2 linked regions of the Maricaulis maris genome follow. Each later gene encodes a partner of the first gene's protein in a complex. Links are inferred from orthologs where the notes say so. Each region holds a gene or a part of one and is shown on either strand. Other genes may lie near its edges.

What was found. The genes of interacting proteins can lie anywhere in the genome.
Region 2: the proteins of tsaB (region 1) and tsaD are in contact, whole or in part, in a solved structure (PDB 4WQ4), measured with the Escherichia coli proteins. The link is inferred for Maricaulis maris from one-to-one orthologs.

What each region holds. Positions count from the first base shown.
Region 1 is NZ_AP027270.1:3,087,545-3,095,489, reverse strand. What follows is about bases 1-2,919. They hold tsaB (tRNA (adenosine(37)-N6)-threonylcarbamoyltransferase complex dimerization subunit type 1 TsaB), read right to left. Parts: upstream 1,826-2,919; coding sequence 1,175-1,825; downstream 1-1,174. Other genes in these bases: AAA969_RS14780 (universal stress protein), read right to left, coding at 2,514-2,919; AAA969_RS14785 (NifU family protein), read right to left, coding at 1,882-2,445; AAA969_RS14795 (GNAT family N-acetyltransferase), read right to left, coding at 717-1,178; AAA969_RS14800 (Fur family transcriptional regulator), read right to left, coding at 260-679; AAA969_RS14805 (TCR/Tet family MFS transporter), read right to left, coding at 1-216. Also shown: more of AAA969_RS14780, read right to left, coding at 2,920-2,990; AAA969_RS14775 (hypothetical protein), read left to right, coding at 3,069-3,695; AAA969_RS14770 (copper chaperone PCu(A)C), read right to left, coding at 3,775-4,320; trpS (tryptophan--tRNA ligase), read right to left, coding at 4,421-5,458; murein biosynthesis integral membrane protein MurJ, read right to left, coding at 5,520-7,064; AAA969_RS14755 ([protein-PII] uridylyltransferase), read right to left, coding at 7,067-7,945. UniProt on the Escherichia coli protein: Required for the formation of a threonylcarbamoyl group on adenosine at position 37 (t(6)A37) in tRNAs that read codons beginning with adenine.
Region 2 is NZ_AP027270.1:78,352-83,833, forward strand. What follows is about bases 2,513-5,482. They hold tsaD (tRNA (adenosine(37)-N6)-threonylcarbamoyltransferase complex transferase subunit TsaD), read left to right. Parts: upstream 2,513-3,415; coding sequence 3,416-4,549; downstream 4,550-5,482. Other genes in these bases: hemC (hydroxymethylbilane synthase), read right to left, coding at 2,513-3,378; AAA969_RS00435 (NAD(P)H-dependent glycerol-3-phosphate dehydrogenase), read left to right, coding at 4,546-5,482. Also shown: AAA969_RS00410 (heme biosynthesis protein HemY), read right to left, coding at 1-338; AAA969_RS00415 (hypothetical protein), read right to left, coding at 335-1,642; AAA969_RS00420 (uroporphyrinogen-III synthase), read right to left, coding at 1,676-2,413; more of hemC, read right to left, coding at 2,410-2,512.

The DNA of each region.
Region 1 (7,945 bases):
CAGGCCGCCCACGATCGGCGCGAAAATGAATTGCATCCCGGCATAGGACACCATCAGCCAGGCGCCCAGTACGGCGGCGTTATTCGCCTGAAGCCCGGTCAGCTCCTCGATGAGCTCGGGCATCACGGGAATGATCAGGCCGAAGCCGATCATGTCGATCAACACGGTGATGAAGATGAAGATGACCGCGTGTTGACCGGGCGGGCGGGCAGACATGGCGTTTCCTTGAGGTGGTCCGACCTGGCGCCGGGCCCAGCGCCTAATCGTCGGCGCTCTTGAGTGGTACGCCGTAAAGTTCCAGCCGGTGATCAACAAGCTTGTAGCCCAGCTTGCGGGCAATCGCTTCCTGCAGCCGCTCGATCTCGTCATTGACGAATTCGATGACTTCTCCGGACTTTAGGTCAATCAGGTGGTCGTGGTGCTCGTCACCGACCTCCTCATAGCGCGACCTTCCGTCGCGGAAATCATGGCGCTCGATAATGCCGGCTTCCTCGAACAGGCGAACCGTCCGGTAGACCGTGGCGAGGGAGATACGGGGGTCTTCCTCGGAGGCGCGGCGGTGCAGCTCCTCCGCGTCCGGATGATCATCCGAAAACGAGAGAACACGGGCAATGACGCGGCGCTGATCCGTCATCCGCAGCCCTTTGTCGACGCAAAGCTTCTCGATCTTGTCCGGCATGATCTATCCCTTCGTAGATGGGTCGAGAAATAGGCGGTCACGGGGTCATCTGTCCATCTTTGTGCAGCCATTTTTCGAGGACCAGCGCATCGCTGCCGTCCCGGTAATAGGCCCGCCGACGGCCGATCTCGCCATAGCCCGCCCGCAGATAAAGAGCCTGCGCGCCCGAGTTGCGCGCGGAGACTTCCAGAAAAATTCTGGCAACACCCTGACTAGAAAGAGCCTTTTCCGCCGTTGTCAGCACTTTGTCAGCAAGGCCGAGGCGGCGGTGATCCGGGCTCGTTGCCAGTGTCAGCAACTCTGCCTCGTCCGCCGCGCTGCGAAACAACGCCATGGCAATGATCTCTGTACCGGACCGGCAGGCCCAGCCGGAACAGCCCGGCAGGTTGAGCAGTGACGCGATCTCGCCGCTCGACCACGCGGCCTCGAAGCAGCGGGCGTGCAGCTGCGCCAGATCGCCGGCGCCGGTTGGCCAGACCCGCTCGACCAGCCCCGTCATGTCGGCGACAGGCCGCCGGGGAGCTTGGCATCCGGCGGACGAGCATAGAAAGGCGAGGGAGGGCAGTCCGCCGGCGACAAGTCGGCCGTCATTGCCAGCATCACTCGGGGGTCAAGCTCGGTGACGCCCAACTCTTCGAAACCCGGAGGGAGATGGATCGAGCCGGACCCGGTCACCGCACAATGGGAAAGACCCATCTGCGCCAGTCGCTCAGCAATCCCGGACACCGGACACCGCTCGGCCAACCCGGCTTCGCCGTCAATCCAGACTTGAAGGATGACTTCGCCGCGCTTGGCGTCATGCAGCACGGCAAGAGCCGGGCACGGCCCCGCCTGCTGCGCTAGCACCGCGAGATTGGACAGGCCCAGACATTGGGCCGAACAGGCGAGGGCCAGGCCGCGGGCGAAGGCGACGCCGACCCGCGTACCGGCAAAACTGCCGGGCCCGGTCGTGACCCCGATCCGCGAGAGCTCGGACGCGGCGATACCCGCGTCGGCGAGAACGGCCTCAACCATGGGAGCCAGGCGCTCGGCATGGCCGCGACCGATCGACTCGCTGCGAACGAAGTCGCGTCCGTCCGCAAGGCGGAGCGCTGCGGTGCAGTGTTCACCGGTGGTATCTATCGCCAGCAAGGTCATGCGAGCCATTTAGCGGATAATCACCGTCAGGTCGAAGCTTCCGCGCGGCTTGGCCGGCGGAAGGGTTACTCGACCGCTTCGACCGACTGGATTTCCGGGATGTAGTGCTTGAGCAGGTTCTCGATTCCGGACTTGAGCGTCATCGTCGAGGATGGGCAGCCGGCGCAGGCGCCACGCATTTTCAGACGCACAATGCCGCTGTCAGCAAGGTAGGAGTGGAAGAGGATATCTCCACCATCCTGGGCAACAGCCGGGCGGACCCGGGTATCGATCAACTCGATGATCTCCTTGACCAGGCCCTCATCCTCTCCGGCGTAATTGGCGTGACCACTCTCGCTCTGGGCAGCGCCCATCAAGGGCCGACCCGATTGCAGGCCGTCCATGATCGCTCCGAGCAGGAAGGGTTTGATATGATCCCACTCATAAGCGTCGGTTTTGGTGACGGCGATGAAGTCTTCTCCGAAGAACACACCGCTCACACCATCGACGAGGAAAAGGTCAGCCGCCAGCGGAGCGTCCGCGGCATCCTCCTCACTCTCGAACTCGCGCGGCCCGTCCGGCGCGATCTCGCGACCCGGGAGGAATTTCAGCGTGTTTGGATTCGGCGTGGCTTCAGTCTGGATAAACATGGCAGGGCCTCCTGACTGTCACTTGGCGCTCTTTCGGCCCGCATTCAACCATACTTGGCGTGAGGATATCAGACGAGGGCGTCGATCTCGGCGGTATCCATATCGCCCGGCACGACCGTGACCGGGACGGCACGCCCCGAAAACAGACCCTTCCCGCGGGCCAGAGCGGTGACCATCGGGCCCGGCCCATCGCCATTCGCCGACGTGGCCAGGACCAGCAGCGAAATCAGCGGATCCTCTTCCAGCAATTCAGACAGGACCGTCCGCCGGTCGCCCTCACGCAGAAGCAGCTCCGGACGCTCGCCTGTGATGGCCTCGGCATCTTCGGCCATCGACTCGAGCAGCGTCTCAGCCGCGGTCTCCGCTTCCCGCTTGGCGGTCTCGGCGACGCCGATCCAATGGCTGAAATCACCCGGCTCATGCGTTGCGAGGATGGCGACATGGGCCCCGGTAGCCTGGGCCCGCCGCGCGGCAAAATAGAGCGCAGTCCGACACTCGGAACTGTCATCGGCAACAACCAGGAATTTGCGCGAGCTCTCAGGCATGAAGCGAGTTTGGCGTCTGCCGGACGACACGTCCAGCAATTCATGCTAACCCCCGCTGCGAAAGGGAGAATGATGAGCGTGACCGAACTGAGAGACCGCCGCAATGCCGGCACGCCGGCCCGGATTTTCTCGATCGAGTCGGACGCCCTTGTCTGGCGCGGGATCGGGGATGGTGGAGAGGGCCGCATGGCGCTTGCCAGCGTTCGCCAGGTCCGGTTGGCAATCGCGATGGCGGGCCAGAGCAGCCAGGTCGTCTGCCGGGTCACCGATGACGCGGGTCACGAGGCCGTCTTCGGGTCCATGCGCTGGGCTGGCGTCGGCCAATGGGAGGCCAATGCCCGAGACTTCCGCGATCTTCTCCGCGCCCTCCATCTCGGCCTTCGCGAGCAGCCCGGACCGGTACGCTATCTCGAAGGCTCGACCACATCATTCCTCGCCATCATGACCGGTCTGGGCGCCCTGCTTGCGCTCGTAGGGGCCGGCGCCTTTACCAAACTCTTCCTGATCGATGAAAACGCGATCGGCCTCGCGCTGATACCGGCGATCGCTCTGGGGGTCTGGTTGATGCGGCTGTTTTGGCCGCGGGCCGCCAAAACCTATGACCCGACGACCTACACGGTTGAGACGCCCACTGAAAACCCTGATCCTGCGGGAGAGTCCGATCCGGCGCTGGCAGGAAAAGAGGGTTCGGTAACACCTCGTTAACCCTGCGACCTCGGACTCGAACCGTCAGCCAAAAGACCCGAAGCTTGGTGCCGGGTCGTTAGGGCCTGATGCCCAGCCCCTAATCCTCAGAGACCGAGCCCGGCGGCATGGCCTGGACGCTGAATTCGGCCGGGACCTCGCCGGCCCGTTCAAACACGAGCACACCGGTCACCTGATCCCCCTCGAAGACCGGCGCAAGACCATGCACCATCAGGTGGTTGCCACGCGGCGCGAAAACCATTCGTTCGCCACTCGTCAGGTCCTGCGGGCCGATCGGACGCATCCGCATCATGCCCTGCTCATCCATGCTGTGGCCGTGCATCTCGACCCGCTCGGCTCCATCGATACGGGCTGACAACAACCGGTCCGCTTGACCGTCGGTCAAACGGGCCGAGAAATAGGCTGCCGTCACGTCACGGCCCTGCGGATGCGGCCTGATCCAGGCGTCGCTGATTTCCACAATCGGCGTGACCACGTCGTCCGGCAAGGCCGCCATGGGGCCGTCCGACGCCATGGCATGCAGGCCATCGCCGTGCGGCTCGCCGCTGGCGGCCACGGGTTCGTCCGCCCCGCTACAGGCTGTCAGGGCAAGTGCGAGAGCGGCCAGGGATGCGAACTGTTTCATGATGTCTTCCTTGCGGTAGCCACTGCGCTGCGAACACCGGCTGCGCGATCTGTCCCAGCTTTAGTCCAAGCCGGAGCTTCCGGCGAGTACGGCAAAAAGCCTAGCCCCAGAAACCGATGACCTTCTTGGTTTCATCGACGATCGGCTGGGCGACCGCGCGGGCGTTTTCGGCACCCTTGGTGAGGATCCGGTCGATCTCGGCCTTGTCGGATATCAGGCGGCGATACTCGTCGGAAATCGGTGCGAGATAAGCGACCGCGACGTCTGCCAGAGCCGGCTTGAACGCGCCAAAACCCTGTCCGCCGAACTCGGCGAGAACATCGGCCTTGGTTTGTCCGGTCAACGCCGCGTAGATCCCGACAAGATTGGTCGCCTCGGCGCGGCCATTGAGCTCTTCGACGGTTGCCGGAAGCGGCTCGGGGTCCGTCTTTGCCTTCTTGATCTTCTTGGCGATCATGTCCGCGTCATCTTCGAGATTGATGCGGGAATTGTCGGACACGTCCGACTTCGACATTTTTGCCGTGCCGTCACGCAAGCTCATGATGCGCGCACCCGGTCCCTGGATCACCGGCTCGGTCAGCGGGAAGAAAGCCTCGCCCTTGCCGAAGTCGCGGTTGAAGCGGGCCGCGATGTCGCGGCACAGTTCGAGGTGCTGCTTCTGGTCTTCGCCAACCGGCACTTCGGTCGCCTTGTAGACGAGAATGTCAGCCGCCTGCAGGACCGGATAGGTGAACAGGCCAACGGAGGCGCGCTCCTTGTCCTTGCCGGCCTTGTCCTTGAACTGGGTCATCCGCTCGAGCCAGCCGAGGCGGGCAACGCAGTTCAGGATCCAGGCCAGCTCGGCATGAGCCGGCACGGCCGACTGGGCAAAAATCGTGCTCTTCTCGGGATCCACGCCGGAGGCGATATAGGCTGCGGCCGCCGAGCGCACTGAATCCGGCAAGGCCGCCGGGTCATGCGGCATGGTAATCGCATGCATGTCGACCACGCAGTAGAAACACTCGCGGGTCGGGTCTTCCTGCAGGGCGACCCAGTTCTTCAACGCACCAAGATAATTGCCGAGATGAAGCCGGCCGGTCGGCTGCATGCCGGACAGGACGCGGTGCGGACCTTGGTAATCGGTGGGCGTGTCGCTCATGGGAGGGCCTTGCGGGTAAGACGGATCAGGACAAGCGTCTTAACCAGCGCGAGGCCCGGCCTCAAGAGCGCTTGAGCGCGGCGCGCACCTCGGAGGGTCGCAAGGCGCCGGTCAGAAGCGCCGCCAGGCCATAGACAGCGAGGCCAGCGCCGCACACGACAATCAGGGTGGCGAGGGTCGAGTCGAACAGAATGACGCGCAGCGGGTCAGCATAATGCTCTGCGGTCAGGAGGAAGGCCGCCATGATTGCGCAGGCCGCAATAATGCGCGGCAGCTTGCCGAGGAGTCGCGCATCGGGCTCGAGCAAACCCCGGCGCCGGAGTGTGACGGCCAACAGGATCGTGTTGACCCAGCCGGCAAGCGCTGTGGCGATTGCGAGCCCTGCAAAACCCAGTGGCCCAAAGAAGAGGATCAAGCCGAAAACAAGGTTCACGGCCACGCCGATGGTGGCAAACTTCATCGGGGTCATGGTGTCTTCGCGGGCAAAAAAGCCCGGCGACAGGACCTTGATCAGGACAAAGGCCGGCAATCCGATGGCAAACGGAACCAAGGCCTGGCCGACCATCATGGCGTCCTGTGGCGTGAACGCATCGCGCTCATACAGGCCCGACGCAATGAAGACGGGAATGACAGCCAGCGCCGTCGCCGCCGGCAAGGTCAGCGCCATCGAGATTTCCAGTGCCCGGTTCATCGCGTTTGAGGCGGATTGAAGCTCCCCGGCCCGCACACGGCCAGCCAGGGTTGGCAGGAGGACAACCCCCATGGCAATCCCGACCACGCCCAAGGGCAGCTGATAGAGCCGGTCCGCATAATAGAGCCACGACCGGGCACCTTCCTCGATCGTGGCGATCGACGATGTGACCAGGATATTGATCTGCGTCACGCCCGCCGCCATGGCGCCCGGGATGCCCAGCACGATCAGCCGCCGCACGCCGGGCGTGAGACGGGGCAAGGTCACGCTCATGCGCAATCCGGTCGCCCGGCATGCCGCGAAAAGCCAGATCAGCTGGGCTATGCCGGAGAGACTGATACCAATGGACAAATGCAGCGCCAGGTCCGGTCCCGCCGCCGGCGAAAGCGCGAGGATACCGATCAGGGTCAGGTTCAACAGGACAGGCGCCGCGGCAGCGACCGCGAACCGGCCATGAGAATTGAGTACGCCGCTGAGCATGGCGCTGAGCGACATCATCAGCAGATACGGCATGGTGATCTGGGTAAGCAGAACTGCCAGCTGAAACAGGTCTGGATCGCCGATAAAACCCGGTCCCAGCAGATACATCAGCCACGGCATCAATAGCTGGGCGCCAATGACGATCACGACCATTGCGGTCAGCAGGACCGACATCACCTGTCGCGCAAAAACAGTCGCTTCATCCGGCACGTCGCTCTGCAGCTTTCCGGCATAGAGAGGGATGAAAGCGGAGTTGAACGCGCCCTCGGCAAAAATGCGGCGAAACAGGTTGGGAAACTGAAAGGCCGTCAGAAAGACATCCGTGACAGCGCCGGCCCCGAGCGCCGCAGCCAGCAACATCTCCCGCACCAGGCCGAGCACGCGGCTGACCATGGTCAGCAGACCAACAACTGCCGTGGACCGCAAAAGCCGCATCTCTACCTCAAAACACTGGCCCGGGCGCGGGCGATGCCGCGCTGCGCGGCCTTTTTGTCGAAGGCGGTCTCATTCTCGGAGAACACGGCCAGAAGCCCGCTGCGGATACGTTCGGTGATCGCCTCGTCCACCAGTTTATGGTCGTCGTGAGTGACGTAGAACACGTCGGTTGCCCGTTCGCCATAGCCATCGATCTGGGCGGAAGTGAGCGCAAGGTGCTCGTCGGCGAGAATATCGGCCAGATCCGCCAGCAGGCCCGGGCGGTCGCGACCGGATGCCTCGATGACCGTCGCCTGTTCGGCAATCTCGTTGGAGATCGTGACACTCGGTGTGACCCGGAAGGCCGCATCCCGGCGCTTGAGCGGTGCTGCCGGGTGGCGTCGGACAGTGATCTCGCCCGTTGCCACTTCGCGCAGATAGGCCACCAGAGCCTGGCGCTTGAGCGGGTCATCCCGACCGTAAGGCTGACCCGCCGCGTCCTGGATATAGAAAATGTCAAAAACCTGGTCCGAGGAGGTCGTGTTGATTGTCGCACCGACCACATCGGCCCCGGCCTCGGCAAAGGCGGCGACGATATCGGCGAACACACGCTCGCGATCCGGTGACCAGATCATCACCTCGGTCGCCGCCCGCCGCCGATCGACGCGGACCGCCGCAGAGGTTTGCAAACCGCCCGTACGGGCATGCCGGACGAAGGCCGCGTGACGAAAGCGGTCTTCCTCCGAGAAAGCGGTCCAGTAAGCGTCATTCAATTCCGCCGTCCACCAGGCGGCAAAGTCCGGATTGACCCGCTCGAGGCGTGGCCGGATGCGATTGCGGGCCAGCGCCGCCTTGTCGGCGAGGGTTTCGCGAGCCAGCTGCAGGTTGTCGCCATCACTGGA
Region 2 (5,482 bases), 3.0 Mb from region 1 along the record:
AGCGCGTCAGCACGGGCGGCCTGGCGCACGGCGGCTTCACCATCACCGGCAGCGGAGGCGATCAGGGCTTTCTCCAGCGCGTCATAGCCTTGCTCGCGACGGCGCCGGCCCATGAAACCCTTCACCTTGTCCGGTGAGGTCCACAACAGGTAAATCGCCCACCACAGGACCAGCATCAGAAAGGCGAACAGGATCACCCCGCCTGCCGCGACAACAAAGGGCATCTCGGTCTGGACGCCGAGGAATTCAAAGCTGGCGCGGCCGGGATTGAGCGCGAGAAACGCCCCCAGGGCCGCGGTCAGCAGCGCGAAGGTGACGGCGAGGATCAGGCGGATCATGTCGGGTCGCTTCCCTGCTCGGCGGCCGTTGCCGCGAGGGCGTCACGCAGTGATTGCAGGCGTTGGTCGAGGTCGAGCCGGGCGCGGGCCTGGATCAGCCAGTCGCGCACGGATTCCAGGGCCTCGCCTTCGAGGCGCTCGGCAATCGTCACGGCGCCGACCAGGTCGTTTTCGGCCAGCCTGCGTTCCGCCAGGGCGGTCATCGCCAGCGGTCCGCTCTCGCTGTCACTGCCATCGGTCCGACGCACTTCGATCAGCCCGAAGAAGACGCGGCCCGGCCCGGCGGCCGCACGAATTTCGGCGCCCGGGAAGGTGTCGGCCAGTTCACCGACCGTGGGAACGCCGGCGCGGGAATAATCCGCCATGGCGGCGAGATCGGTATTGCCCCGCCATAGCCGCGACAGTGCCGCCCGTTCCGCTTCGAAGCCGTCGCCGGTCCGGGCAATTTCCCGCAGCGCAGTGAGCGCCAGCGCCCGGGCCGCCAGCTGGCGTGAGGCCTGACCGGTATCGGCCGGTGTCGTCGAGGCTGTTTCGGCAGCCGTCTCGGCACTTGATTGCGCGCTCTGGGCCAGACCGCGCACGGCATCCAGATCGCTTTGCAGCGTGGCAATCTCGGCTGACAGGCGGGTCAGCTCCGGCGTGTTGTCCTGTAATGTCGGAAGGGCGTCGACGGAGGTTTCGATTGCCGCGATCCGGTCGGTCATGGCCTGCAGGATCTGCGGATCCAGAGCGGGCGCGCTTGTCGACTGGCTGGCGTCGAGGGCTTGCTGGGCCCGCGCGTCTGTCAGGCTCTGCGCGGTTTCCACGGCCGCGAGCCGGTTTTCAAGCGCGCTCGGATCAAAGGCCGGGCCGGCCGGCGTTTCCGGGGCGGGCGCAGATTCCAAGGTGGCGAGGCGGGCCTCGATGGCGGACAGGTCGACCGCTTCGGCCGGTGTTTCGGGTGCGGGGCGGGTTTCGAGCGCCTCGATACGGGCGGCGAGCGCGGCCACGTCGTCGTCAAGGCCGAGGATCGGGTCCTCGCCCTCCAGCGCGGCCAGCCGGGTTTCAATCCCGGTCAGCTCACTGGTCAGGGCGGCCCGCCCCGCGGCGGCGCCGGCATCAGGTCCAGCGTCGGCCGGGTAGTAGCGCGCGGCGCCAAAGCCGATCGCGCCACCGGCAGTCGTGGCCAGCAGGAAGACGAGAAAATGCCCGAACACGCTCCCGCCACGCTTGGTCGCAGGGCGAGCCGCTGCACGGCTGTCGTCAGCCGGCTCGAACTCGGCATCGACCGGTTCGGGATCGAGTGTGTCGTTGGAATTAGCCATGACGGCCCATGATTCGCGCGAAGATGCGCCAGCTTAGGACGCGTGGCCTGTCGAGGCCAGTTCCGATGAATCATCCAGCAGTGCCAGAAGCGCCTCTTCATTCGGAGCCGCAGCCACGACCAGCGCGCCAAAACCCGCCCTTTCGAGCGGCGCCAGCGCGTTGGCGGAAATGCCCAGCGCCGTGACTGAGCCCAGCCAGTGGTGGAGGCCGAATTTGCGGAGCAGGTCGAGGAAGGTCTTGGCACCGCGGGCCGAGTGGATCAGCACCGAAACCGGGGCACCGGAGATGATCGCAGCAATCGCTTCCTCGCCCAGCGCGTCAACGGCGACGGCACCATAGCCGATCGCGTCACGGACCTTGAACCCGTCGGGTTTGAGCGCGCCGGACAGGTCGCCGGAAACATGGATGCCGCGGACATGCAGGAGCGAGCCCTTCTCCGGTTTGAGCTTGCGGCGGATGAGCCTGGCCAGCGAGTCCACATTGCCCTCGGCCGAATAGACCTTCTTGAAGCCGATATCACGCGCCGCCTGGGCTGTCGCATCGGCCACGGCATAAACCGGCAGGTCACGTTCGGGGCGACGCGGCCCCCAGGCCCTGACGCCGTTTGCCGAGGTAAAGATCAGCGCCTGGACACCGTCGAGGCTGGTTTCGATGCGGGCCCGGAAATTGATGTCGAGGACGGGCGAAATGATCGGGTCGATGCCCATGCGCCGGAGACCCGATGCGGTCCGTTCCGCGCCAGGCCAGCCTCGCGTGACGAGAACCGTCATGCGCCCACCAGGGCGGCCGCAAGACCGTCGTCACCGGCGGCCCGGCGCACCGCCTGTCCGAGGGCTTGCCCGGCCTGCCGGGCGCTATGTGTGTCCGCGGTCGTCATGTCGAATCGGATCTGCTCTCGCCAGCACTGCTTGCCATCAGGAGTCAAAACTTCCCCGATGAAGTCCATGGATACGTTATTCAGATGGGCCGCAATCGGCGTTCGGCAAGAGCCGTCAAGCTCGGCGAGGAAGGCCCGCTCCGCCGTCACCGCGAGCTCAGTGGGTCGGTGATGCAGGCCGGCCAGATAGTCCGCAGCCAGCCCGTCGCCGTCGCGGATGGCGACACCGACCGCGCCCTGCGCGGCGGCCGGCAGCATCTCGCCGGTCTGCAGCGGATCGCGCTGCGCCTCGTCACGGCCCAGCCGGTTGAGGCCGGCGCGGGCGAGGAAAGTGGCATAGATCGGCCCCTCGGCCAGCTTGCCCAGCCGGGTATCGACATTGCCGCGCAGTGGAATGACGGTGAGATCGGGGCGTTTGTGCAGCAATTGCGCCTGGCGACGCAGGCTGGCCGTGCCGATGGTGACGCCCGCCGGCAGGTCGGCCAGGCGGGTCTCGCCGCCGCGGGCAATCAGCATGTCGCGCGGATCCTCGCGTTCCAGCAGGGCACCCAGCACCAGCCCGTCGGGCAGGGTGGTCGGGACATCCTTCATCGAGTGCACCGCGAAGGCGGCGCGCCCGACCAGCTGGGCCTCGTCGATCTCCTTGGTGAAGAGGCCCTTGCCGCCAGCCTCGATCAGCGTGCGATCCTGGATCCGGTCACCGGTCGAAACCAGGCCGAGAATCGGGAAGTGGGCGTCGATTGCCGCGCCTGTCAGCCGGCATTGCGCGGCCAGTCGGGCTTGCACGTCGCGAGCCTGAACCAGGGCCAACGGTGAGCGGCGGGTCGCGATGGCGAGAGGTTTTGACGGCGGCTTCACGTTGCAATCATCCCGGTCTTGGGGCTAGTGGACAGCCATGGACTTAGCGCCCCCCTCGCCCCAAGCGCAAGCGCGCACACTGACCGTGCTCGGACTGGAATCCAGCTGCGATGAGACCGCAGCGGCGATTCTGCGCCGTGCGCCCGACGGTGCCGTCACCGTGCTGGCCGATTGTGTGCTCGGGCAGACCGAGGCGCATGCGCCGTTCGGCGGTGTCGTGCCGGAGATTGCTGCCCGCGCCCATGCCGAAGCAATGGACGGTCTGGTGGTCCTGGCGCTCGAAGCGGCCGGCCTTGCCGTCTCTGACCTCGACGGTATCGCCGCGACCTCGGGGCCGGGACTGATCGGCGGTGTGATGGCGGCACTGATGACGGCCAAGGGGCTGGCGCTTGGCTCCGGCAAGCCGCTGATTGCGGTCAACCATCTCGAGGGGCATGCCCTGTCGCCGCGGATCTCGGCGCCACTGGCCTTTCCCTATCTGCTCTTGCTGGTTTCCGGCGGTCACACCCAATTGCTGATCGCCGAGGAGGTTGGCGTCTATCACCGGCTGGGCTCGACGCTGGACGATGCCGCCGGTGAAGCCTTCGACAAGACCGCCAAGGTCATGGGGCTGGGCTTTCCCGGTGGGCCGGCGCTCGAGCGCTGTGCCGAGAACGGCGATGCCGAGCGCTTTGACCTGCCCATGCCGCTGAAGGGCAAGCCCGGATGTGATTTCTCCTTTGCCGGGCTCAAGACCGCCGCGCGCCAGATCTGGGACGGGCTCGAGGCCCCGACCGAGCAGGACAAGGCCGACCTCGCCGCCAGCGTGCAGGCGGCGATCGCCGCGGCGCTGGCCCGTCGGACACGGCGGGCGCTGGCGATCTTTGCCGAGCGTTACCCGGCGACCGCACGCCCCATGCCGCTGGTCGTGGCGGGCGGTGTGGCCGCCAACAAGGCGGTGCGGGCCGCGCTCGAGGGCGAGGCCGGGGCGGCCGGTTTCCGGCTGATCGCCCCGCCGATGAAATGGTGTACCGACAATGCTGCGATGATCGCACTGGTCGGACTGGAAAAGCTGGCCCGCGGCCAGATTGACGGGCTGGATGCCCCGGCCCGGGCGCGCTGGCCGCTGGACGCGGCATCGGCGCAATCGGACCCGGCCATCGGCTCCGGACGGAAAGGACCCAAGGCATGAGTGAGTATCAGAGCATTGGCGTGATCGGCGCCGGCGCCTGGGGTACGGCCCTGGCACAGACCGCCGCCAAGGCGGGGCGCGATGTTACGCTGTGGGCATTCGAGCCGGATGTCACCGATGCGATCAATAGCCGTCACGAGAATGCGGTCTACCTGCCGGGTTTGGCCCTGGATCCGGGGATTGAGGCGACCACCTCGATCTCCGACCTCGATGCCTGCGACGCCGTCTTGGCGGTCGCCCCGGCCCAGCATCTGCGCCGGGTCCTGGAAGGCTTCCTGCCCTATGCCCGGCCCCGCCTGCCAATCGTGCTGTGTGCCAAGGGGATCGAACAATCCTCCCTGTCCTTGATGACCCAGGTGCTCGCCGAGACCATCCCGGCCGCAGTGCCGGCGGTCTTGTCCGGACCAAGCTTTGCCATCGACACCGCCCAGGGCCTGCCGACCGCGGTCACGCTGGCCTGCGCCGACGAGCGTGTCGGCAATGCGTTGATCGAGGCGCTGGGGACCAGTCGTTTCCGGCCCTATCTGGCGACCGATCTGATCGGCGCCGAAATCGGCGGCGCGGTGAAGAATGTGCTGGCGATCGGCTGCGGGATTTCCGAGGGCAAGGGGCTCGGCAAGTCAGCTCATGCGGCCCTGATTTCGCGCGGCTTTGCCGAGATGACCCGTCTGGCCCTGGCGCTCGGCGCTCAGCGCGAGACGCTTGGTGGCCTGTGTGGTCTGGGTGATCTGGTGCTGACCTGTTCCTCACCGCAATCGCGCAACATGTCGTGCGGGCTGGAACTGGGCCGCGGCGCGACGCTGGAGGCCATCATGGCCAGCCGCCGGGCCGTGACCGAAGGCGTGGCCAGCGCTCCGGCGGTCGTCGAACTGGCGCGCCGCAATGGCGTCGAAATGCCAATCTGCGAAGCGGTCAACGATATTCTCGCCGGAC